3 regions of the Neobacillus sp. 19 genome follow, and region 3 is predicted to be linked to each of the others. Evidence: predicted binding sites of a transcription regulator. Region 3 holds the regulator's gene; each other region holds the start of a gene.
The links. Region 3 encodes LexA, which represses DNA repair genes until DNA is damaged. Its sites were predicted from a motif close to CGAACATATGTTCG; they were not measured.
Positions count from the first base shown of each region.

Region 1 (8,281 bases), on a different contig from region 3:
TTTTCCGGAATCCCGCACAAACCAAAGCCGCCGACCATTAATGTCGCTCCATCATGAATATCAGCAACTGCTTCCTGGAAGGATGTACAAATTTTCTTCATTTCTTCTTCCTCCTCAACATAAGGTTTTACGCCAGTTCAACGATCGTTGCAACCCCTTGGCCCCCGCCAATACAAAGAGTAGCCAGCCCCGTATGTGCCCTCCTTCGTTTCATCTCATGAATTAAGGTAACCAGGATTCTCGCTCCGCTTGCTCCGATTGGATGGCCTATCGCAATGGCGCCCCCATTCACATTCAGGATATCTTTATTAAACTGAAGCTCTCGCTCCACTGCTAACGACTGTGCTGCAAAAGCCTCGTTGGCTTCAATTAAGTTTATGTCTTCCATTGAAACAGATGCCTTCTCAAGCGCCTTTCTCACTGCCGGTACCGGCCCGATTCCCATGATACTAGGGTCCACTCCCGCACTAGCGTTCGATTTGATCGTCACTAAAGGTTTCAACCCCAGTTCATCGGCCTTTTTCTTACTCATAACGACCAGTGCAGCTGCTCCATCGTTAATTCCAGAAGCATTACCGGCGGTTACAGTGCCATCTTTTTTAAATGCAGGACGCAATCCGGCCAACTTTTCTGCCGTTGTTCCCCGCTTAGGATATTCATCCATTTCAAAAATAATTGGCTCCCCTTTCCGCTGCGGGATCACAACGGGAACGATTTCATCTTTAAATTTTCCGGCTTCAATCGCCTGAACTGCCTTCTCTTGGCTCCAGGCAGAAAATTCATCTTGTTCCGCTCTAGTAATTAAATATTTTTCCGCCAGGTTTTCAGCTGTAATTCCCATATGATAATCATTGAACACACATGTGAGTCCGTCTGAAGTAAGCGTGTCGACTAATTTTTGGTCACCCATTTTAAAGCCGTCGCGGGCATTTTTTAATAAATAGGGTGCCTGACTCATATTTTCCATTCCGCCTGCTACGACAATTTCAGCATCTCCCGCCAGAATGGCTTGTGTGGCAAGATGCACGGCTTTTAACCCCGAACCGCAAACCTTATTAATCGTCATCGAGGAAACGCTTTCAGGAATCCCCGCTTTAAAAGCCGCCTGCCTTGCCGGATTTTGTCCAATTCCTGCTTGAAGTACATTACCCATAATTACTTCATCGACTTGTTCCGGCTTTACCCCGGCCTGCTCAAGTGCCCCTTTAATGACTGTCCCGCCTAACTCAGGTGCGGAAACATTTTTTAGCGTACCATTAAAATTACCAAGTGCAGTTCGAACAGCACTGACAATAACTACCTCTGTTTGGCCCATTACGTCTCTCTCCCCTTCAACCTTTTTACCATTATTACTTCTATTGAAAACACAGAAAGTCCTCTTAATTTGTCAAAATTTCTATTATTCTTGATTTTTTGAAATTAATCCCACTACAATGAAAGTATGATGAATGGAGGGGGAAAATGATGTTTACTTTACCTAAAAAGGTGACGATTATCGAAGTAGGCCCGCGTGATGGACTGCAAAACGAGAAATTATTTGTTCCAACAGATACCAAAAAACAATTTATTGCCGGTTTGCGGGATGCCGGGCTGCAAGAAATAGAACTGACTTCATTCGTTTCACCGAAATGGGTGCCGCAGATGGGGGATGCTGCGGAAATTGTCACCGACTGCCTTAATACAGATGCAAGGGACATTGTCTTAGCTCCTAACCGTAAAGGAATTGACCGTGTCTATTCCACCAATTGTCAAGCTGTTGCCGTTTTTGTCGGTGTCAGCAACAGCTTTAATCTTAAAAATATAAACAAAACAACACAAGATAGTCTGATAGAACTAAAGCCGATTATCCATGAACTAAAAGAAAAAAATTATTTTGTCCGCGCCTGCATTTCGACTGCGTTTTATTGTCCTTATGAGGGAAAAATCAATGAAAGTGATACATTAGCGCTTTGCCGCGAATTTGTTGAGGCGGGCGTCGATGAATTAAGCGTGGCTGATACCATTGGAATGGCAGCACCAAATGAAGCCTTTTCTTTGTTTTCTAAATTAAAACAGGAATTTACATCGACGCTTTTAACAGCCCATTTCCATGACACACGCAGGCTTGCCCTTGCAAATATTTTAGCTTCTCTTCAGGCGGGAATCGACCGCTTAGATACATCTGCCGGCGGACTTGGCGGCTGTCCATTTGCACCCGGTGCCAGCGGAAATGCTGCTACAGAGGATGTGGTTTACATGCTTGAGCGGATGGGTATTGAAACCGGTGTCGATCTTACCAAACTGATAAAGGCAATTAATGTTGTTCGGCCTCATCTTTCACGCGAGATTGAAACCAGCTATTATCGACTTCATTCACAAACCGTATAGATTAAGATTCTTTTATGAATAATCAGTCTTCCAGTAATCCATCTTATTAAATGAGACCAGCATGAAGGGAGACTACGACAATGAGCCAAAAGCGGGATAAAGGGAACAGTCAAAGCGGGAAAAATTATGCAGATACAGCAGGCGGAGGCAAGCGGATGATTGCCGCCGAGGAACTAGAAAAGGCATTGCATCCAACCAAACGACAAAACTCAGAGCAATAAATCAGAAAAGCGCAAGCGCACTGGAAAATACTCAAAGCCGCTCATTGGTTTCCGCGGCTTTTTTCATGTTATGATTTAATTGTGGCCCGGATATCTCGGGGTACATATCGTATAAATAATCATTATTCGGGAGGTGCTCCTTATTGAAAAAGGCATTTCGAGCACTGTTTGTTTTGTTGTTTTTCTGGCTATCTCTTGCTTTGTACTTTACTAACCGGTTGATGTATATGAAAAAGAAGGATGAGGATTTGATTTTACAACGGGAAAAGGAATCCGGCAGGTATAATCCCGATGAATTTGAATCACTGCCAAAGCGGGATGTTGATATTCCTTCCCCTTTTGGTTATATGATCAAGGCGGTTCTTGTCGAGCCGCATGTGACGAACCGCTATATCGTTATTTCTCACGGTGTGACGGAGACGAAGATTAATTCAATTAAATATGCGAACCTTTTCTTGGAGCGCGGGTTTAATGCCGTAATTTACGACCATCGCCGCCACGGGGAATCCGGCGGTAAAACGACTAGCTTCGGCCACTATGAAAAATTCGACTTAAAGACAGTCGTTGATTGGCTTAAAAAAGAAAAAGGACCTGAATTGGAACTGGGAATTCACGGGGAATCGATGGGCGCCGCTACGATGCTGCTATATGCCGGCCTCCTTGAGGACGGGGCTGATTTTTATATCGCCGACTGCCCTTTCTCTGATTTTAAGGAACAGCTTGCCTATCTGATAAAAAAAGACTTCAAGCTAATCCCCGGACTTTTACTTCCGGTTGGCGATGCTCTTTTGCGCCTCCGGGACAAATATTCGATTCGAAATGTCTCGCCGATTTCTGTCATTGAAAATATTGAACATCCAGTCCTATTTATCCATAGCCGGAAAGATGATTTTATTTTGCCTTCGATGTCAAAGGATTTATTTGAACAAAAAAAGGGTCCCAAAATGCTTTATATTGCTGAAAATGGCCGGCACGCCCAATCCTTTAATGAAAACCGCAGCGATTATGAACGGGTCATTGACGAATTTTTGCAGAAATATGTTGAATTACCTAGTTAAAAAACAGACTGTCCATTGGATCAGTCTGTTTTTTCCTTAAGTATAAAGCTCATATGTCCATTTAATATTTGCTGTGGACTTTTTAATTGAAAGCAATTGGTGCTTTGCGAGAAATCGATCTTCATTTCTTCATCAAAGAAAACCATTTTTGAATTTTCTACGTACACGGTTTTGTCGTTTGTTTCAATAGCAATATCGGTTTTATCCAATTCTTGAACAAACCACAAGGCCACTACACCGTTTACGGCACAGCCGCATCCATCGGTATCGTATTTTAATTTCAGATAGCCTTCTCGGCCTTCAACTCTCGCATTTATTTTTTCAGCTGCGGCTTCTGTAATGATAATTTCCATGTTCAAAGCTCCCCTCACTAGGCATATGATGATTGTAGCACAGTTTTTTTAGGACGCTTATTTTTTTGCTTGCAGCCTTTTGTTTGCATTTTCCTGTAATTCCAGTTAATCTCAAAGTTAATCCGAACAATTTTAAAGGGGTGCTTTTATGTCAAAGGTTCAAATCAAAGTAAATGATAATGGTTCACTTCGAATTTCCGGTGATGTGGAATTATTAGATGGGGAAGGCAATGTATACACAACCAAACCATCGTTTTCTCTTTGCCGGTGTGGTCTGTCTAAAAATAAACCGTTTTGCGATGGCTCTCATAAAGGGAATTTTGAATCCCAGGTTCGCGTGCCAACAGAGTAGGAGTAAGAGAAGCGGCTTCCAATTGGGGCCGCTCTTTTATTGATCGGCTATCCGGATATCAGCAATCGCATCAATCGAAATTCGGTGCACTTCTTCAAAGCGATCAACGACATGAAGCCTTTGCGTCAGTTCGTCCCAGTAATGGATTTTGCCGATTACGATTTCATAATTCCGATTCCGGTAATGGGTAATCGTGACAAACTGATTAAACTCAATCGCTTCAGATAGTGTCTCGTTCATGAGTTCCAGCTGCTGTTCATCCATTTCCCGTTTCTGTTCATAGCCATCTTCCTTTACCCAATCCCTGAGCAGTTTCACGTGCTCAGGAAGCATCATCGACGTCCATTTGATTCTCCCGCGGTCGCGAATCATGCGTCTCTCCTTCTTTCTTCGTTACATTTTATGTCCGCCAACGAGTGTTGCCCGGTGTTTAGCAGTTCCGGCAGCTGTATAAGATACAGCGCGCAATAGGGAACCTGAGCCGAAGCGTTTGCGGACAGCATCTACTACATAACCAAGCTCCCGCCTCTTATAAGCCCCCATGTCAAATAGATCGAGCTGCAGCTCATGGTCATCAACAATATTACTGATGGCAATCGAAATCTGCCGCACTGTTTTTCCAGAATAATGTTCATGAAACAATTCAAGGCAGACGTGGTAAAGCTCCATCGTCACATTTGTTGGCTGCTGGATGGTTCTGGAACGGTGAAAGCCGCCGCCAAATTCATCTTGACTGTAACCAACCCCAAGACTAATAGTTCTTCCAGCCTTACGATGTGTCCGCGCTCTTCGGGCGACTTCCTCACACATTTCTAAAATAACCGTCTTAATTTCTGCTTCTTCTTTATAGTCCCTTAAGAGAATTTGGCTTTTTCCAAAGCTGATTTGTCCTTGGATAATTGGCGCCCCTAGGTCAGAAAGGTCCACTCCCCAGGCATGGTAATAAAGCTGATTTCCCATAATGCCGAATTTCTTTTCCAGCGTTTCTAAATCGTAGCGGGCCAGCTGACCAACAGTGAAAATACCCATGCCATTTAATGTTTTTTCAACGCGCCTGCCAATTCCCCACATTTCCCTGAGCGGAGACACGTTCCAAAGCTTTGTCCCGACATCTTCATACGTCCACTCAGCTACTCCTTTTTTCTTGGCATCCAGATCAAGGCAAAGCTTTGAGAGTAACATGTTAGGGCCAATACCAACGGCACATGGCAGCTGAAACTCCCGCTCAATATCATCTCTTATTTTTTGGGCAATCGTGTGGGCATCGCCCCACAGATGCAGAGCACCATCCACTTTTATAAAGCTTTCATCAACGCTGTATGTGTGAATGGCTTCTTTTGGTACATAGCGGTTAAACACACGGGAAATTTCTGTTGCAATCCGTAAATAGGTTGCCATTTTAGGCTCCTCTATTCGAATACGCGGATCTTTGGGAATCTCAAACAAGCGGGAGCCTGTTTTGATGCCAAATTCCTTTTTTAGCCGTGGTGAAGCTGCGAGCACGACGCTTCCTTGCCGCTCCTTGTTGCCGGCCACCGCCAAATAGCAAGTTAAAGGATCAAGGCCTTCTATGACAGCAGCACAGCTTGCATAGAAGCTCTTCATGTCCACGCATAAAATTTTATTTTTCGGTAATGCGCTATAATCGACCATGACTTTTCCCCCCAACTCAAATATCGAACATTCGTTCTTTATTATCATATTCATATTTTAAGCGAATATGCGTTCGTATTCAATGGAATTTTCTTGCAGGATTTCGATTGGAGAAAACGATATAATGATTGATGAGGTGTGTCGATGGAGAAAAAGCTTGTGGTAAAAATGATTAAGAACTGCTTTAGACAGTACTATGAGGGTGATTCCGTGCCGATTGGCGATAGTGATTTAGAAAAACTGACTGGGCGGATTTTTCAAGTAAAAGAGGAAGATCCAACTGCGGATTTATTTGAGATAGTAAATGATGCCGTGTATGAATTTTTGGCAGACTAACTGCCATATTGTAGGTTCATGAGGACAAAAATCGTGCCGCAAGCTTGGTTTCAGTCCTCATGAATGCTTTTTAAGTCAGTATTTCCCGGATATCCTCTTCCGTAAGACTAGAAGTCCCACGCTCCTCGGAATCGATCATTTCTTCAATCAGGTTTCTCTTTTGATCCTGCAGTTCGCTGATTTTCTCTTCGATGGTGCCGCGAGTAATGAGCTTGATGACTTGGACGACATTTTTTTGACCGATGCGGTGTGCCCGGTCAGCGGCCTGCTCCTCAACGGCGGGATTCCACCAGAGGTCATATAAGATGACCGTATCCGCTCCCGTCAAATTAAGTCCAGTCCCTCCTGCCTTCAAAGAAATTAAAAAGAAATCACGTTCCCCTTCATTAAAACGATTGCAGATTTCCAATCGTTCTTCAGCTGGAGTTCCTCCATCCAGATAGAAAAAGGGAAGCCCTTTTAACGCTAAACTTCTCCCAATCAGCTCAAGCATTTTTGTAAACTGAGAGAAAATTAGCACTCTGCGTCCAGACATCCTAGACTCCTCTGCAATCCTCAGCAGCATTTCAAATTTCGCAGAGCCGCCTTGATACCCATCCACAAACAATGCCGGATGGCAGCAAATCTGCCGTAAGCGAGTCAAACCAGCGAGAATTTTTATCCGATTTTTCCGAATCGTATCTTTATCGAGATGCTTCAACGTATCCTCCCTGAGCTTTGCCAGATAAGCGGCATACAGTTTCTTTTGTTCAGGAAGCAACTCTGCTGTCTCGATGAACTCTAATTTTTCCGGAAGTTCGGAGGCCACATCCTCCTTCATTCTGCGCAGCAAAAAGGGGCGGGCTCTACGGGCGATTTTCTTCCGTGTTAGATTGCTAAATTCCTTTAACCCCCTAAATAATTCAGGAAACACCACGTGAAAAATAGACCACAGTTCTTCTGAAGAATTCTCTATCGGCGTGCCGGTAAGGGCAAAGCGGTGAGTGGCTTGCAATCTTTTTACAGCCCTGGCGGTTTGGGTCACTGGGTTCTTAAAAGCTTGGGCCTCATCGAAAAATACAGCATGAAAGGTTTGTTTCTGATACCATTTAATATCCCGACGCAACAACGGATAGGAGGTGATCATCACATCTATTTCCACTGCCTCTCCCCGAATCCGTTGCCGCTCCGCTTGATTGCCATCCACAACAACCGCCTCAATCTCCGGTGCAAATTTCATCAGTTCACTTAGCCAGTTATACGATAAGGAGGACGGGCAAACAACTAGAACCGGCTGCTTCTTTTCCCGAATCACAGCTAACTCTGATAAAATAAATGCAATACTTTGCAGCGTTTTACCAAGACCCATATCATCGGCAAGAATACCGCCAAACCCGTAATAGGCAAGTGTCTTTATCCATCGGAAACCTCGTTTTTGATAATCACGCAAAACCGAATCGAGACTCACTGGCACCTCGAAATGCAAATGCTCGGGATGGCGGAGATGATCAAGAAATTGACGGAATGAATCCTCTACGATGAGTACTTGACTATCATCAACTGAATCGAGCAGAGGAAGCCCTTGCATAATCGAGACCACCAAGCTGTCTTCCTGCTCTTTCTTTTGTGCAGGAATCGTCTGTAAGAACCGCTGGATGTCCTGAAACTCTCTTGATTCTAATGAAAGAAGCGCACCGTTTCGAAGACGATAATATTTTCTTTTCTCCTCAAGCGCCCGCAGAACTTCTTTAATTTGCTGTCCCGAAACTCCATCCAGCTCAAATTTAAATTCCAGCCAGTTTGTTCGTTCTTTCTTCAACCTCACTCTTATTGACGGAGGGGCAGATTCGCGAAAAATCCGATTTCGTACGGCTGTCGTCGCATAAATTTGCACCAATTTTTGAAGCTTCGGGACAACATGATAAAGAAATTCATATTCCAACCCTTCATTGTGCAAAAAAT
Region 1 covers NZ_JBMPZU010000052.1:71,529-79,809, forward strand. The annotation lists gene ACO1D1_RS16470 (CoA transferase subunit A) at 1-101, opposite strand, end outside; gene ACO1D1_RS16475 (acetyl-CoA C-acetyltransferase) at 128-1,315, opposite strand; gene ACO1D1_RS16480 (hydroxymethylglutaryl-CoA lyase) at 1,465-2,367, shown strand; gene ACO1D1_RS16485 (hypothetical protein) at 2,448-2,588, shown strand; gene ACO1D1_RS16490 (alpha/beta hydrolase) at 2,732-3,646, shown strand; gene ACO1D1_RS16495 (iron-sulfur cluster biosynthesis family protein) at 3,667-3,999, opposite strand; gene ACO1D1_RS16500 (CDGSH iron-sulfur domain-containing protein) at 4,148-4,351, shown strand; gene ACO1D1_RS16505 (YolD-like family protein) at 4,388-4,723, opposite strand; gene ACO1D1_RS16510 (DNA polymerase thumb domain-containing protein) at 4,745-6,004, opposite strand; gene ACO1D1_RS16515 (YqzH family protein) at 6,149-6,340, shown strand; gene ACO1D1_RS16520 (SNF2 helicase associated domain-containing protein) at 6,411-8,281, opposite strand, start outside.
Region 1: a site for LexA is predicted at 6,067-6,080, ahead of ACO1D1_RS16510 (DNA polymerase thumb domain-containing protein). Genes of this name have one in related genera too.

Region 2 (8,281 bases), on a different contig from region 3:
TCTCATCATTTTATCAGGATGGTTAACCGATTGGAAGCGAAGCAACTTCTGAATCATTTCACTCTTCTCCTCAAGCACCTGGACACCGGTTAGATTAAGATTAAAACCGCCAAGATTGGTCTTGAGTTCACCATTAACCGGCAATGCCTCCGGGACAAATAGGTCAATGCCTCCCGTGGTCGCTTTTACTTGAACCCATTCGGAACGATTTCCCTGCAGATTTGCGCTGATATTTCCGTTGAACGACTCTGCTTCTACCTTTCTAAAGTCGCCATCAAGTTGAATCGCACCGTTAATGGTCTCGGTTTCCACCTCATCAATTTGACTGCCGACAACCGATATTTTCCCGTTTGCCGTTTCCACCTCTGCCTTTTTTCCATTGATCTGATGAAGGCTTATTTTTCCATTTGCTGTTTTTACCCGAAGGTCATGGACATTCATTCCTTCACCGGTAACACCGCCATTAAACATGCGAATACGGACGCGTTCATATTGCGCTTTTGGCACATAAATGATAGCCTCCACCTTCATCCACTTTTGCTGTGTGCTAAACCGCAATTTTTGGTGTTCAACTGTAAAGTGCACATCGCGGAGAAAGTTTTGCCGCGCCTGATCCTGATTGTCCACCCGGTATACCTTTGCCTGGCACTCTATCCTTACGTCCGGCTGCTCCCAAGCAGCGAGCTTCACGGAACCATTGGCAACATCGATGTCCATATCTTTTAAATCCACTTCACCGTGTTGGAAAATATGGGAGATATCAACGGATTGGCCGAAGTTTAAGTCAAAATCAAAGTCTTTAATTTTTTTCAATGCGGAATCAACAAACTCAAAAATCTTATCTTTTGTTGATTGGGTTTTCGTTTGGAATGGGTCTTCTTTTTTTGCTTCATCAAACTGTACAGCGGTTGAAAGCTCGTTCACCATTTGTTCCTGCTTTTGCTCCATCGTTTCCTGTGCCTTTTCCAGTTCATCGAGCAGCGCTAATGCCTCGTCAGCCCTTAGTTTTCCTTCTTCAACCATTTGCAGAATCCGTTTTTTTTCCTCTTTCATCTTTTCCACCTCAGATATAATTTTTTCCTTCTACTAGCTTATTCAGCCAGGAGGACCTTTACGCCTTTGACAATGTTCCAAATCACAACAACAATCCAAATGATGACAAGAACAACAATGCTAATGACCGTAAACGCCGGAACTGTATCTTGAATATTGGTAAAGTCATAAAACACTGCAAATACAATCAGCGGTGTCGGGATCAGCGGAATTAAATGGGATAATAACGATTTCTTGGCGTGCACTTTTGTCGCCTCATCACCGGTAGCAATAAAGACGGCGAGCGGAAAAATAAACCCGGCGAAAAAAATGCTGAAATAACACAAACTTGAAAGGACTTTTCTTGTTTCCATTTCGTTCATCACCTCTATCTCTTATCTACGAACTGAAAAGGAAAAAGTTTCTATAAAATTAAAATAGACAAAGAAGACCATATTTTTCTACTCCATATGAAGTACAAAAGAGCCGGATTTCATCCGGCCCTTCTCCTAAATTTATGCTTTTACAGTACTTTTATCAGCAATTAGCTGTTTCATTCGTTCTCGATCCCGAGCGAGGATTGGCTTTAAGTATTTTCCGGTATATGACGCAGGGGTTTCTGCAATCTTCTCCGGTGTTCCAGTCCCAACAATTGTTCCGCCTTTGTCTCCTCCCTCTGGACCAAGGTCGACGAGGTAATCGGCTGCTTTAATGACATCAAGGTTATGCTCAATGACTAAAACAGTGTCGCCATTTTCCACTAGACGCTGCAGCACAACTAGCAAACGGGAAATGTCATCCACATGCAGCCCGGTTGTCGGCTCATCCAAAATGTAGAAGGTCTTCCCGGTCGAACGTCGGTGAAGTTCCGATGCAAGCTTCACGCGCTGGGCTTCGCCTCCGGACAGCGTCGTTGCAGGCTGGCCAAGTTTCACATAGCCAAGTCCGACATCCAAAATCGTTTGAAGTTTGCGGCTGATTTTTGGAATGTTTTCGAAAAATTCTACAGCCGCTTCAACAGTCATATCAAGAATATCGGAAATGCTTTTCCCTTTGTATTTTACCTCTAATGTTTCCCGGTTGTAGCGTTTCCCATGGCACACTTCGCACGGAACATAGACATCAGGCAAAAAGTGCATTTCAATCTTGATAATCCCATCACCGCGGCAGGCTTCACAGCGTCCGCCCTTGACATTAAAGCTGAAGCGGCCCTTTTTGTACCCGCGGACCTTTGCTTCATTCGTTGCTGAAAACACATCGCGGATATCATCAAATACACCGGTATACGTAGCCGGATTAGAACGCGGTGTTCGCCCGATTGGCGACTGATCAATATCGATAACTTTTTCTAAGTATTCAATTCCCTTGATACTCTTGTGTTCCCCCGGCTTTGTTTTGGCACGGTTAAGCTTTTGCGCCAGTGATTTATGAAGTATCTCGTTAATGAGCGTACTTTTTCCAGAGCCGGACACACCGGTTACGGCGGTGAATACGCCGAGTGGAAACTTCACGTTCACATTTTTCAAATTATTTTCCGATGCGCCCTTGATTTCAATATAGCGGCCATCCGGCTTGCGGCGTTCAAGCGGCAGTGGAATAAACTTCTTCCCTGACAAATATTGGCCTGTCAGCGAATTCGGGTCCGCCATTACTTCTGCAGGTATTCCGGCGGAGACCACTTCTCCACCGTGGATACCGGCACCAGGGCCGATATCAATCAAATAATCGGCGGCGAGCATCGTATCTTCGTCATGTTCAACGACAATCAAGGTGTTGCCAATATCGCGCATGCTTTTCAGTGTTCCAATTAACCGGTCGTTATCACGCTGATGAAGACCGATGGACGGCTCATCCAAGATATACATCACACCTGTTAAACGCGAACCAATCTGCGTCGCTAAACGAATCCGCTGTGCTTCCCCGCCTGATAAAGTACCGGCCATTCGGCTAAGCGTTAAATAATCAAGACCGACATTGATTAAGAAGCCAAGGCGCTCTTGAATTTCACGAAAAATCAGCTTGGCAATTTGCATTTCTTTTTCCGACAGGTGTAATTCCGAGAAAAATTGATAGGCTTCTTCGATCGAAAGGTCCGTCACTTTGGCAATGTGGCGGCCGTCAATCAAAACAGCTAACGTTTCTTTTTTCAAACGAAAGCCTTTGCAGGTTGGACATGGCTTCTGGCCCATGTATTTTTCCATTTGTTCACGGATATAGTCAGAGCTCGTCTCTTTAAACCGGCGCTCGACATTGCGGATGACGCCTTCAAATTCAATATGCCCCTCGCGGATTTGTCCAAAGTCGTTCTCATAGCGGAAATAAACTTTTTCACGTCCGGAGCCGTAGAGCACTTTTTCCAAAAGATGCTCAGGAATATCCTTGACAGGTACGTCCATATCCACTCCGAAATGGTTACAGACCGCCTCCAAGAGCTGCGGGTAATATTGTGAACTTGTCGGCTCCCATGGGGCAATCGCATGCTGCTTTAGGGTTAAATCCTTATTTGGTATCACAAGATCGACATCGACTTCAAGCTTGGAACCGAGCCCGTCACACTCCGGGCAGGCCCCGAATGGACTGTTGAAAGAAAACATCCGCGGTTCAAGCTCACCAATGGAAAATCCGCAAATCGGACAAGCATGATTTTCGCTAAACAGCAGCTCTTCCTCACCAATGACGTCGACGATGACCTTGCCTTCGCCCAGCTTCAGTGCTGTTTCAAGTGAATCCGCCACTCTGGCAGCGATTCCTTCCTTAACGACAATCCGGTCAACTACGACTTCAATCGAGTGCTTTTTATTCTTTTCCAGTTCAATCTCATCGCCAAGATCCATCATTTCCCCATCAACGCGAACCCGGACAAAGCCTTGTTTCTTCACATCTTCGAAGACTTTCACATGCGTTCCTTTTCTCCCGGATATAACCGGGGCTAGGATTTGCATTTTCGTTCGTTCCGGGTATTCAAGAATTCGGTCGACCATCTGCTCAATCGTTTGTGAGGAGATTTCGATATGGTGAATCGGACAGGTTGGATGTCCAACCCTTGCGTATAATAATCGTAAGTAATCATAGATTTCAGTCACCGTTCCGACGGTTGAACGCGGATTGCGGCTTGTTGTTTTCTGATCTATCGAAATCGCCGGGGAGAGGCCCTCAATCGCATCGACGTCGGGCTTATCCATCTGGCCGAGGAATTGCCTTGCATATGCCGAAAGTGATTCGACATAACGGCGCTGGCCTTCTGCATAAATGGTATCGAACGCAAGCGAGGACTTTCCTGAACCGGAAAGTCCCGTTACAACAACAAGCTTATCTCTCGGAATGGTGACATCAATATTTTTCAAGTTGTGGGCTCTGGCGCCTTTTACAATTAAATTCTCCATCGCCATCTGTACGTCATCCTTCCGCTTTTAATTCCAAAAGTAAGTCACGAAGCTCGGCAGCGCGTTCAAAATTAAGCGCTTTGGCTTCGGCTTTCATTTCTTTTTCCATTGTCGCAATAAGTTTTTCTTTCTCTTTCTTGTTCATCTTGCTGAATGATGAAGCCGGTGTATACTCTTCCTGCTCCTCGGCAGCATGTGTCGCGCGAATGACATCGCGGATTTCTTTTTGGATCGTCTGAGGGGTTACGCCATGCTTTTCATTATATTCCTCTTGAATCTCGCGGCGCCGCTTCGTCTCGCTGATCGCCTTTTCCATCGAATCGGTTATGCGGTCGGCATACATGATTACATGGCCGTTAGCATTCCGGGCGGCCCGGCCAATCGTTTGGATCAGGGAACGCTCGGAGCGGAGGAATCCCTCTTTGTCCGCATCAAGTATGGTAATAAGCGAAACCTCTGGTATATCCAGGCCTTCACGGAGTAAGTTGATTCCAATGAGAACGTCATATTTCCCAAGGCGGAGCTCACGGATAATTTCAATCCGCTCAAGCGTCTTGACCTCCGAATGTAAGTATTGCACTTTAATACCGATTTCCTTCAGATAGTCGGTTAAGTCTTCAGACATTTTTTTCGTCAGTGTCGTAACAAGTACCCGTTCATTTTTCTTCACACGTTCCTGAATTTCACCGATCAAGTCATCGATTTGACCTTCAATTGGACGGACTTCGATGGTTGGATCAAGCAGGCCGGTCGGGCGGATGATTTGTTGAATCATATCCGGAGTATGCTCCAGCTCATACGGACCAGGTGTAGCAGATACAAAAATGGCATTGTGTACGTGCTTTTCAAATTCATCAAAGGTGAGCGGCCGGTTGTCTAGTGCTGACGGCAGACGGAATCCATGGTCCACAAGTACCTGTTTCCGCGCTTGGTCCCCATTGAACATTCCTCTGACCTGAGGCAGGGTGACGTGCGATTCGTCGATAATCATCAGGAAGTCTTCCGGAAAATAATCCAGCAAGGTATACGGTGTGGAACCGGCAGGTCTTAATGTCAGGTGGCGTGAGTAATTCTCAATCCCTGAACAGAAACCCATTTCGCGCATCATTTCCAGATCGTAGCGGGTGCGCTGCTCAATCCGCTGTGCTTCAAGCAATTTATCTTCTGCTCGAAGCACGGCCAGTCGTTCTTCGAGTTCTTTTTCAATATTCTCAATCGCGACACGCATTTTCTCTTCCCTTGTAACGAAGTGGGATGCTGGGAAAATGGCCACATGTTCGCGTTCACCCATAATTTCACCAGTAAGGGCATCGACTTCGCGAATGCGGTCAATTTCATCGCCGAAGAATTCGACACGCATGCAATGCTCATCCCGGGAAACCGGGAAAATCTCGACGACATCGCCGCGGACGCGGAAGGTTCCCCGTTTGAAATCAATATCATTTCGTTCATATTGGATATCGACGAGGCGGTGCAGCAGCTTATTGCGCTCAATTTCCATGCCAGTCCGGAGGGACAGCACCATTTCGCGGTATTCTTCCGGCGAACCGAGACCGTAGATACAGGAAACACTGGCGATGATGATTACGTCTTTCCGTTCAAATAAGGAAGAGGTGGCCGAGTGGCGCAGTTTATCAATCTCGTCGTTGATGCTGGCATCTTTTTCAATAAATGTATCTGTCTGTGGCACATAGGCTTCTGGCTGATAGTAATCATAGTAGCTGACAAAATACTCGACCGCATTGTTCGGAAAAAACTCCTTGAACTCGCTATACAGCTGACCGGCCAACGTTTTGTTATGGGCAATGACTAGTGTAGGTTTGTTTACCTCTTTAATCACATTTGAAACGGTAAATGTCTTACCCGTACCAGTGGCGCCAAGCAGCGTTTGATGGCGTTTATTCTGCCGGATACCTTCTACTAATTGGCGGATGGCCTCTGGCTGGTCACCTTGCGGCGTGTATTTTGAAACTAATTCAAATTGGTCTTTCACCATTCATTTCCTCCCGTTATAAAAAATCACTTAACAGCTGGAAAAACTTTGTAGTGGACGGGATGACAACCGAAAAGTGTATTCTCTTAATTTCATATTCATATTCTACCACATTCAGCCAAAAACAAACCAATAATATGCGAACTAGTATTCGATTTTTTTAGACTTTGTTAAATATGTCTGTTGATTGCGCTCCAGTCGCTTCGCTTTCCGCGGGCGGTCCGGGGAGCCTCCTCGTCGCTAAAGCGACTGCGGGGTCTCCCCTGCCCCGTCCTCCCGCAGGAGTCTCGCGCCTTCCGCTCCAATCAACAGAACTAAAAAAACAAAAAGCCTGCCAATTAATGGACAGACTTGAAAGGGATACTAGCTGCCTTTCACGGCTCGCGGTTTCATCTTTGCCGCCAGCCAGAAGCCGGCGGTTAACGAGAATGCATCGATGACGATGAGCACCAAGGTATTTGTATATCCTTTATAGGCAGACGCTGCAATCAGGGCAATCGTTAAGGCAAGACCGATCAGACGATTATAGGTGACACGTGTAAAAAGTAAGACTAGTATCCCTGGCAAAATTAGCGCCGATAAAAATTGCATAACTCCTATCATTGGGCACCCACCTTATTTAAAGATTTCTGTTCATTCATTCTAGAAATTTATCAATAAAATTGCAACAAAAATATCATTGAGCGGGTGTACCTTTCAAGATAGAGCCTGCTTTTTGGGACATTAGACTAACCGCAATAAATCCTAGAAGTGATAGAACAATCGGCATGACAACGGTATGCACCCCGAATGGATTAGGATAAAAACGATCTAATAGTATATAAGACCCCATTCCTAGAATCATCGAAGTAATCGCCCCGTATTTATTTCCCTTACTCCAATACAATCCTAACACGACCGGCCAGATAAAGACGGACTCCAGACCGCCAAATGAGAATAAATTTAGCCAGACGATTAGATCAGGCGGACTCAACGCCAGCAGAATAACCAGAATACCAATAATGGCTGTTACACTAAAACTGACTTTTTTGACATGGTCCTCTTTAGCATAAGGCTTGATGTAATTTAAGTAAACATCTTTAACAAGTGCGGAGCTTACTAAAATCAGCAGGGCATCAACTGTCGACATAATGGCGGCCATCGGTGCAGCTAGAACAATTCCAGCGACAAACGGCGGCAGCACCTTCATCGATAACAGCGGCATGACAGTATCACCGATTTCAACTCCAGGAAGGACCGGCCTTGCAAAAACGCCAATCAGATGCATCCCCAGCATGATGAAACCGACCACAATCGTTCCAATAATGATGGCGCTGTGCATTGCTTTAGAGTTTTTATAGGACATCGCTCGTACCGTTATTTGCGGCAGGCCAACCACCCCGATTCCCACTAAAATCCAAAAGGAAGAAACATAGGCGGGAGTGAGCTCCCGATTAGCACCAAAGGGAGTGATTAAATTAGGATTTTCCGCTGCTAAATCGGAAATGATCTTCGGGATTCCGCCCCCGGCTTTAATGGTAGCAATCAGCAGAATCAGCGTTCCCACGAACATTACGACACCCTGGACAGCATCGGTTAAGGCGACAGCCCGGAAGCCACCGACAATAACAAAGACGAGGACGGAAAAAGCAAAGATCAATAAGGCAGTCGTATACGGCAGGCCTGTTAACGATTCAACGAGCCGCGCTCCGCCAATCCACTGGGCAGTCATCGATGAAAAAAGGAAGATGATGATACTTGCCGCAGATACGATGACAACCGTTTTACTTTTATAGCGCTCCTTCAAAAAATCAATAAGTGTAATCGCCTTATATTGCCGAGCCACAATGGCAAATTTTTTCCCAAGCACCATTAACGTAAAATAACCGGTTGC
Region 2 covers NZ_JBMPZU010000031.1:159,577-167,857, reverse strand. The annotation lists gene ACO1D1_RS09705 (DUF4097 family beta strand repeat-containing protein) at 1-1,053, opposite strand, end outside; gene ACO1D1_RS09700 (DUF4870 domain-containing protein) at 1,092-1,406, opposite strand; gene uvrA (excinuclease ABC subunit UvrA) at 1,548-4,421, opposite strand; gene uvrB (excinuclease ABC subunit UvrB) at 4,429-6,408, opposite strand; gene ACO1D1_RS09685 (CsbA family protein) at 6,772-7,011, opposite strand; gene panF (sodium/pantothenate symporter) at 7,085-8,281, opposite strand, start outside.
Region 2: a site for LexA is predicted at 6,549-6,562, ahead of uvrB (excinuclease ABC subunit UvrB). Genes of this name have one in related genera too.

Region 3 (8,281 bases):
GAAAATGATCGGAATACAGCGCTCAAAAGGCTATGCCACACGGCCATCGTTTACCGTTGCGGAAATCGGCGAGATGATAAGGTTTGTCAAAGAAATAAAAGAAGATGTTATCGTCTTTGTTGACAATTGTTATGGAGAATTTGTTGAGGAACAAGAGCCTTGTCATGTTGGGGCCGATTTAATGGCAGGTTCACTCATTAAAAATCCTGGCGGCGGGATTGCCAAGACCGGCGGCTACATTGTCGGTAAACAACAATGGGTGGAGGCATGTTCTTATCGAATGACTTCACCGGGAATTGGGCAGAAGCCGGTGCTTCTCTCTACAGTCTGCAGGAAATGTACCAGGGATTCTTTCTGGCGCCGCATGTGGTAGGCCAAGCGTTAAAAGGCGCTGTATTTACTGCAGCGATGCTGGAAGAATTGGGCATGAATTCATCGCCGCGATGGGATGCCAAGCGGACGGATTTAATTCAATCGGTCCAATTCGATGACCGTGATAAAATGGTCGCTTTTTGCCAAGCCATCCAATTTGCTTCACCGATCAATTCCTACGTGACGCCATACCCAAGCTATATGCCGGGCTATGAAGACGATGTCATAATGGCGGCAGGCACATTTATTCAAGGTGCCAGCATTGAATTAACGGCGGATGGCCCCATCAGACCGCCCTATGTCGCCTATGTACAAGGCGGCCTCACCTATGCCCATGTAAAAATGGCAGTTTGCCTTGCCATTGACCATTTAGCGGAGAAAGGGTTAATCGAACTAAATTAGGGTTAATTCGTTTACTTTGGACAGCTTTAATAAGTTGTCTTTTTTTTGTTACGCACTACTCTGAAGGGGCATTGCATTTGGATTCGCTCAATGAATGGAAAAATTCGCCCATTGAACCTTCAAATTCGCTCGTTGAACTCAATGAAGGACTTTTCGCGTCCTGATTTCTAATAAAAAGTCCTTCATCAAGAAAGTGAAGGACTATTTGCCTGTTTTTCCGGTGAAAAGGGCACCTACGAGATTCTGGACGGGCAAATTATCTAGGATAATTATCGTCCATAACACCCAATTACATAATAAATTAACAAAAATTCACAAAAAACCACTAATAAAAAACCATGTTAGAAAACCTAACATAGGATTGACATCTTTTTTAACACAAAATATAATACAAATATGATTTAACTAAAGGAGGAGAAATTTGGTGAGTGGAAAGGAAATTCGTCGTTCCATGCCACTGTTTCCCATCGGAACCGTCATGCAGCTAACAGAATTAACAGCAAGGCAAATCCGCTACTATGAAGAACACCAATTGATTTCTCCAGCACGAACCGATGGAAACAGGCGACTATTTAGTTTAATTGATATTGATAGACTTTTAGAAATTAAAGATTTAATTGACCAAGGTGTTAATATGGCTGGAATCAAACAGCTCTTCTTGGTCAAAGAACAACAGGCAACCGTTTTAGAACAGCAAGTGGAAAAAGCAAAGCCTGATATTTCAGATGATCAGCTTAGAAAACTGCTTAGAAACGAATTGTTGCACTCGGGCAGATTAAATCGGTCATCCCTAAGACAAGGCGATATCTCACGTTTTTTTCATTAAGAAATTAAAGGTTTTCAAAATCGGGAGGGTTTTTCAAATGGCAAAGTATACGAGGGAAGACATTAAACGACTGGCATCAGAAGAAAACGTAAAATTTATTCGTTTACAGTTTACTGATATTCTTGGCACGATTAAAAATGTTGAGATTCCAATTAGCCAATTAGAGAAGGCATTGGATAACAAAATGATGTTCGATGGTTCCTCAATTGAAGGATTTGTTCGAATTGAAGAATCTGATATGTATTTGTTCCCGGATTTAGATACATGGGTAGTCTTCCCGTGGACAGCTGAAAAAGGGAAAGTAGCCCGCCTTATTTGTGATATTCATAATTCTGATGGTACTCCGTTTGGCGGTGATCCTCGTAATAACTTAAAGCGTGTTTTAAAAGAAATGAACGAACTCGGCTTTACAGATTTTAATCTAGGACCTGAACCGGAATTTTTCTTATTTAAATTAGATGAAAAAGGACAGCCAACATTAGAGTTGAATGACCATGGCGGATATTTTGATTTTGCGCCAACAGATCTTGGTGAAAACTGCCGCCGTGATATTGTACTTGAATTGGAAGAAATGGGCTTTGAAATCGAAGCTTCCCATCATGAAGTAGCGCCGGGTCAACATGAAATTGACTTTAAATATGCGGATGCATTAACAGCGTGTGACCAAATTCAAACCTTTAAGCTTGTGGTGAAAACCATTGCTCGTAAACATGGCTTGCATGCTACATTTATGCCAAAACCATTATTCGGTGTCAATGGATCTGGAATGCACATGAACTTGTCTTTATTTACGAATGGTAAGAATGCCTTCTTCGACCCAACTGGTGACTTACAAATGAGTGACAATGCCCGTCACTTCATCGCTGGCATTCTAAAGCATGCACCAAGCTTTACAGCAGTAACCAACCCGACAGTTAACTCTTATAAGCGTCTAGTACCGGGATATGAGGCACCATGTTATGTGGCATGGTCTGCGCAAAACCGTTCACCATTAGTTCGTATTCCGGCATCACGCGGTTTAAGCACACGTGTTGAAGTGCGCAGCGTGGACCCTGCAGCTAATCCATACTTAGCAATGGCCGTGCTATTAAAAGCAGGATTAGAAGGAATTAAAAATAAACTAACACCTCCAGAACCAGTTGACCGAAACATTTATGTGATGAGCAAAGAAGAAAGAATAGAAGAGGGAATCAATGACCTTCCACCAACATTAGCGGAAGCCTTAGAGCTATTAAAGGCAGATGAAATCATTGTTTCCGGTCTTGGGGAACACATCTTCGAACACTTTGTTGAGGCAAAGGAAATTGAATGGGATATGTTCAGAACGGTTGTACATCAGTGGGAACGCGACCAATATATGAGCATGTACTAGAAATCCTCAGAAAAAAGGAAACACCCAGTATCGAAATACTGGGTGTTTTCCTTTTATTTTTCGTCGTTGTTCTCCTGCAGCAATTTGAATTTGGAAAGGACAGCCTCACTACTGATTCCGGCAATAATAGAAAAAATTGTAATTTCAACCAATGAATTTGGAGATGTATAAAGGACGAGGAGAAGGGAAGCAATCGCGCCTAGAAGCAATTCTTCTAGAAAACCGAGATAAATGAACCTTTTTGTTTTCCGTGGCATGACAATTTTTCCATACTTTCGAACATGTCCAATAATCCCTACCGACCCACCAATCACTAACGAGAAAATAATGTCCATTAACACTGTTTCTCACACTCCTTAAGCCTATTATTTTTTGGACCTAAGGTAAATCATGGTGTACTACCATTATATTAAATATTTCCAACATGAGAATGAGTAAAAATACTGAATTTTCCATATATTTATATAAGTTATGTAGCTAAAATGAAAATTTTCCCAATAAAAATGCACAGAAAAAGAGCCGGCATTACTGCCGGCTCTTTTCATTTTAATGAATATGACGATAAACACCAATTACTTTTCCTAGAATAGAGACATTCCTTAATATAATAGGATCCATGGTAGAATTTTCAGGCTGCAGGCGAATGTAATCCTTTTCCTTGAAGAATCTCTTACATGTTGCCTCGTCTTCTTCCGTCATAGCTACTACTATATCACCGTTATTAGCAGTTTGCTGCTGCTTAACAATGACATAGTCCCCGTCAAGAATCCCGGCTTCTATCATACTTTCACCCATGATTTCCAGCATGAAAACCTGTTCATCGGATGGTGCAAGACTTTCCGGCAGTGGAAAGTACTCTTCCACATTTTCAATCGCAGTGATCGGAATACCTGCTGTAACTTTCCCAACTATTGGAACATTTACTACTTTGTTTCTTGGGATATTTGCTGCCTCATCTGCTTCTAATATTTCAATTGCTCTTGGTTTGGTAGGATCGCGTCTGATAAGACCCTTACTTTCTAATCTTGCTAAATGTCCGTGAACCGTAGAGCTGGATGCAAGTCCAACCGCTTCGCCAATTTCCCGTACAGAAGGGGGGTATCCTTTACTTCTAACCTCATCTTTTATGAAATCCAGGATATCCTGCTGCCGTTGTGATATTTTTACCATGATAAAATGCACCTCACCTGGTTAATGTTGTCTTTATTATAGCATGTTCCCTATTTTTATACAAACATAAGTTCGAAAAAGTAGTTGACAACAAACAAACGTTCGGATTATAATAAAAACAAATAAAAGGGAACGTACATTCCTATTAGAGGTGCGAACACATGAAAAAATTATGGAACCAATACTCTTATGCTATTACTCTTATTATCTTGAGCTGCTCCTTAGCTTTCATATTATCATTTCAGCACCATCCGAAGAACCAGGATGACTATGTTAAAGTAACCATTTCTGAAGGAGATACGCTCTGGGAGATTTCCAGCCAATATACTGGACAGCATTCATTATCTCCAGATGAGTTTGTAAGCTGGGTCAAGAAGCATAATGAAAACATCAGTGATCAAATATTCCCCGGCGAAGAAATCATTATTCCCGTTAGTAAGAAGAGATCTTCTTCTACAACAGAACTTGCAAGTGCCCCACAAGAATAGAAAGGATGTTCTTTCGTGAAAGCAATCATATACTGCCGTGTCAGCACGAATAAAGAAACACAGGAAACATCACTAAATCGTCAGGAAGAGGAGCTAATCCAGCTGGCGAAACAGTGTCAATTTGAAGTAATGGCCATTATTAAAGAACAAGCGAGCGGTTATGATTTTGAAAGAGAAGGAATACTAGATGTATTAGAACGAATTAAAGATTCACAAATACAGGCTTTATTAATCCAGGACGAAACACGGCTTGGTCGAGGAAACGCGAAGATTGCCCTCCTGCATTGCATTTTAAAAGAAGGTGTTAAGCTGTATAGTATTTCCCATAATGGTGAATTGGAGCTGTCAGAATCAGATTCAATGGTATTGAAAATTGTCAGTATGGTGGAAGAGTATCAGCGGAAGCTTCATAATGTCAAAATAAAACGAGGCATGAAGCGGGCAGTACAGCAAGGTTATAAACCAGAGAAAAATTTAAAAAACCTTGGCAAAGCGTCAGGCAGAGAGAAAATTGAAGTTCCGGTTGAACAAATTGTAAAATTACGCAATAATGATTTAACTTTTGCGGAAATTGCTGCCATGCTCAGGGGCTTTGGTTACAACATTTCGAAAGCGACCGTACATAGAAGATACCAGGAATATATCGATTCATTGGAAGAGTAGACCTTTTGCCTTGTCAGAAGGTCTTTTATTTAGTAAAATCAGATATCTTAATTAGTTTGAAAGGAAGGTTCTTGAATGCTGTCAAAAGAAAAAATGGCTAGAATTAATGAACTGGCAAGAAAAGCAAAAGCAGCTGGACTAACAGAAATTGAGGCGAAAGAACAATCGAAATTACGCAGTGAATATTTGGCAACTTTCCGTTCCAATATGCTTGATACATTAACGAATACAAAGTTTATCGATCCGGAAGGCAAAGATGTGACCCCCGAAAAACTAAAAGCAAGGAAGAAGAATAAACTTCACTAAAAGTAAGGAATACATTTTTGGTATTCCTTTTTACATACAGAAATCAAATAAGTGACAAAATAAGAAATAATCAAGACTTTTATGTTTTATTTATGTTTATTGGTTGAATTAATAGCAAGAGCAATATAATATTAATGATGTATTTCGTATTAGTTATAATGAAAGGATGTAATTCATGTTTAATACTATTGATGATTTATCCGTTACTTCTATACGCACGCTCGCAATTGATGCAATTGAAAAGGCAAATTCGGGACATCCTGGGATGCCAATGGGTGCTGCACCAATGACTTATGCATTATGGACCCAGATTATGAACCATAACCCAAAGAATCCTCATTGGTTTAACCGTGATCGCTTTGTCTTATCAGCAGGACATGGTTCAGCGCTATTATATAGCATGCTTCATTTATCGGGTTACAATTTATCAATGGATGACCTGAAACAATTCCGTCAATGGGGAAGTAAAACTCCTGGTCACCCTGAGTATGGCCATACTGAAGGTGTAGAGGCTACAACAGGACCACTTGGTCAGGGTATTGCAATGGCAGTGGGAATGGCGATGGCAGAACGCCATGTCGCAAGCGTTTATAATAAAGACAATTATGAACTTGTGAACCATTTTACATACAGCATTTGCGGTGACGGAGACTTAATGGAAGGTGTATCTGCAGAAGCAGCTTCGCTTGCGGGACATTTAAAATTAGGCCGTCTTGTCGTCCTTTATGATTCAAATGATATCTCCCTTGATGGAGACTTAAATAAATCTTTCTCTGAAAGTGTGAAAGAACGTTTCCAAGCATATGGCTGGCAATATCTTCGCGTAGAAGATGGCAATAATCTTGAGGAAATCACAAAAGCACTAGAAGAAGCAAAAAGTGATTTAGATCGTCCTACGATGATTGAAGTTAGAACAGTAATCGGTTATGGCTCGCCAAATCGTGCCGGAACATCAGGTGTTCACGGTTCACCACTTGGTGCAGATGAGTTGAAATTGACAAAAGAAGCCTATAAATGGACATTCGAAGAAGATTTCCATGTTCCGCAGGAAGTATATGACAACTTCCAAAAGCTCATCGTTGAAAATGGTGAGAAGAAGGAAAAAGAATGGAATGATCTTTTCGCTCAATATAAAAATGAATACCCTGCACTAGCAGCACAGCTAGAGCAAGCGTTAAGTAATGAACTTCCAGAAGGCTGGGATAAAGATGTACCTGTATATCCTGAAGGAAAAAGCCTTGCAAGCCGTGCATCATCTGGTGAAGTATTAAATAGTATTGCGCAAAATCTTCCAACTTTTATCGGTGGATCGGCTGACCTTGCAGGTTCAAATAAAACCATGATTAAAGGTTCAAAAGACTATATGCCAGGTGCCTACGAAGGCCGTAACTTCTGGTTTGGTGTCCGTGAATTTGCAATGGGCGCTGCGATGAACGGAATTGCCCTTCATGGCGGGGTAAAAGTATTTGGCGGAACCTTCTTTGTATTCTCTGACTATCTGCGTCCTGCGATTCGCTTAGCTGCGTTAATGGGATTACCTGTTACGTATGTATTTACCCATGACAGTATTGCTGTTGGGGAAGATGGTCCAACACACGAACCAATCGAACAACTTGCAGCATTACGCGCTATGCCAGGATTATCTATTATTCGTCCAGCAGATGGCAACGAAACAGCTGCTGCTTGGAAGCTTGCAGTTGAGTCAACAAACAAGCCAACTGCACTCGTATTGACCCGTCAAGATTTACCGACATTAAAAGGAACCGATACAAGTGCATATGAAGGAGTTTCAAAAGGTGCATATGTTGTTTCTCCTGCAGAAAAAGAAACTCCAGATGCATTGCTTCTAGCGACTGGCTCAGAAGTGAGTCTTGCTGTTGAAGCCCAAACTGCCCTTGCTGGCGAAGGTATTCACGTTTCTGTCGTGAGCATGCCTTCATGGGATCGCTTTGAGCAGCAATCTCAAGACTATAAAAATTCTGTACTGCCTAAGAATGTTAAAAAACGTCTTGGAATTGAAGTCGGAGCATCATTCGGCTGGCACAAGTATACCGGTGACGAAGGCGATGTATTGGCCATTGATAAATTCGGAGCCTCAGCACCTGGTGAAAAAATTATGGAAGAATACGGCTTTACTGTTAGCAATGTAGTTGCACGTGTCAAAGCCCTATTACAAAAATAATATAATGAATTAGGAGAGAACGGAAAAATTCCGTTCTCTCTTTTTGTGCAAAAATAAGTGGCCGGATTGGAAGAGGTACCCCCAAAGAATCAAAATAATTTTCAGAATTATCTAAAAGGTATATAAAACGGAGACATTTACATATATAATAGAGGCAAATTTTTTACTTTGTCGGGGTGAGATTTCGGTGAATTTTTTTACTAAAGATCAAATAGAGGAAAAGTTCCAAGAGTGTCCTGATTGCCATGCGAAGATTCCTTATCTTAACGGGTATATTACCTGGTGTGAATGTGGTTATAATATGCATCCACAAAAAGAAGAAAAGAAGAAATCGAGAATTGATCGTCTATATGAGCATTTAGGAGAAAAAAATGGGCAATTGGTTTTTAATAAAATGATGAACAGTTCATATGTTAAGCCGAAAATTTCCTTTTTTAATGGTCTTGCATTATTAATAGCAACAATTGTCCATTGCATCAGTTTAGGTTCCATTTTACTTG
Region 3 covers NZ_JBMPZU010000030.1:221,864-230,144, reverse strand. The annotation lists partial or broken gene ACO1D1_RS08580 (aminotransferase class I/II-fold pyridoxal phosphate-dependent enzyme) at 1-774, shown strand, start outside; gene ACO1D1_RS08575 (MerR family transcriptional regulator) at 1,199-1,600, shown strand; gene glnA (type I glutamate--ammonia ligase) at 1,638-2,972, shown strand; gene ACO1D1_RS08565 (DUF4257 domain-containing protein) at 3,026-3,307, opposite strand; gene lexA (transcriptional repressor LexA) at 3,519-4,142, opposite strand; gene yneA (cell division suppressor protein YneA) at 4,304-4,630, shown strand; gene ACO1D1_RS08550 (YneB family resolvase-like protein) at 4,646-5,293, shown strand; gene ACO1D1_RS08545 (DUF896 domain-containing protein) at 5,369-5,599, shown strand; gene tkt (transketolase) at 5,775-7,781, shown strand; gene ACO1D1_RS08535 (M48 family metallopeptidase) at 7,969-8,281, shown strand, end outside.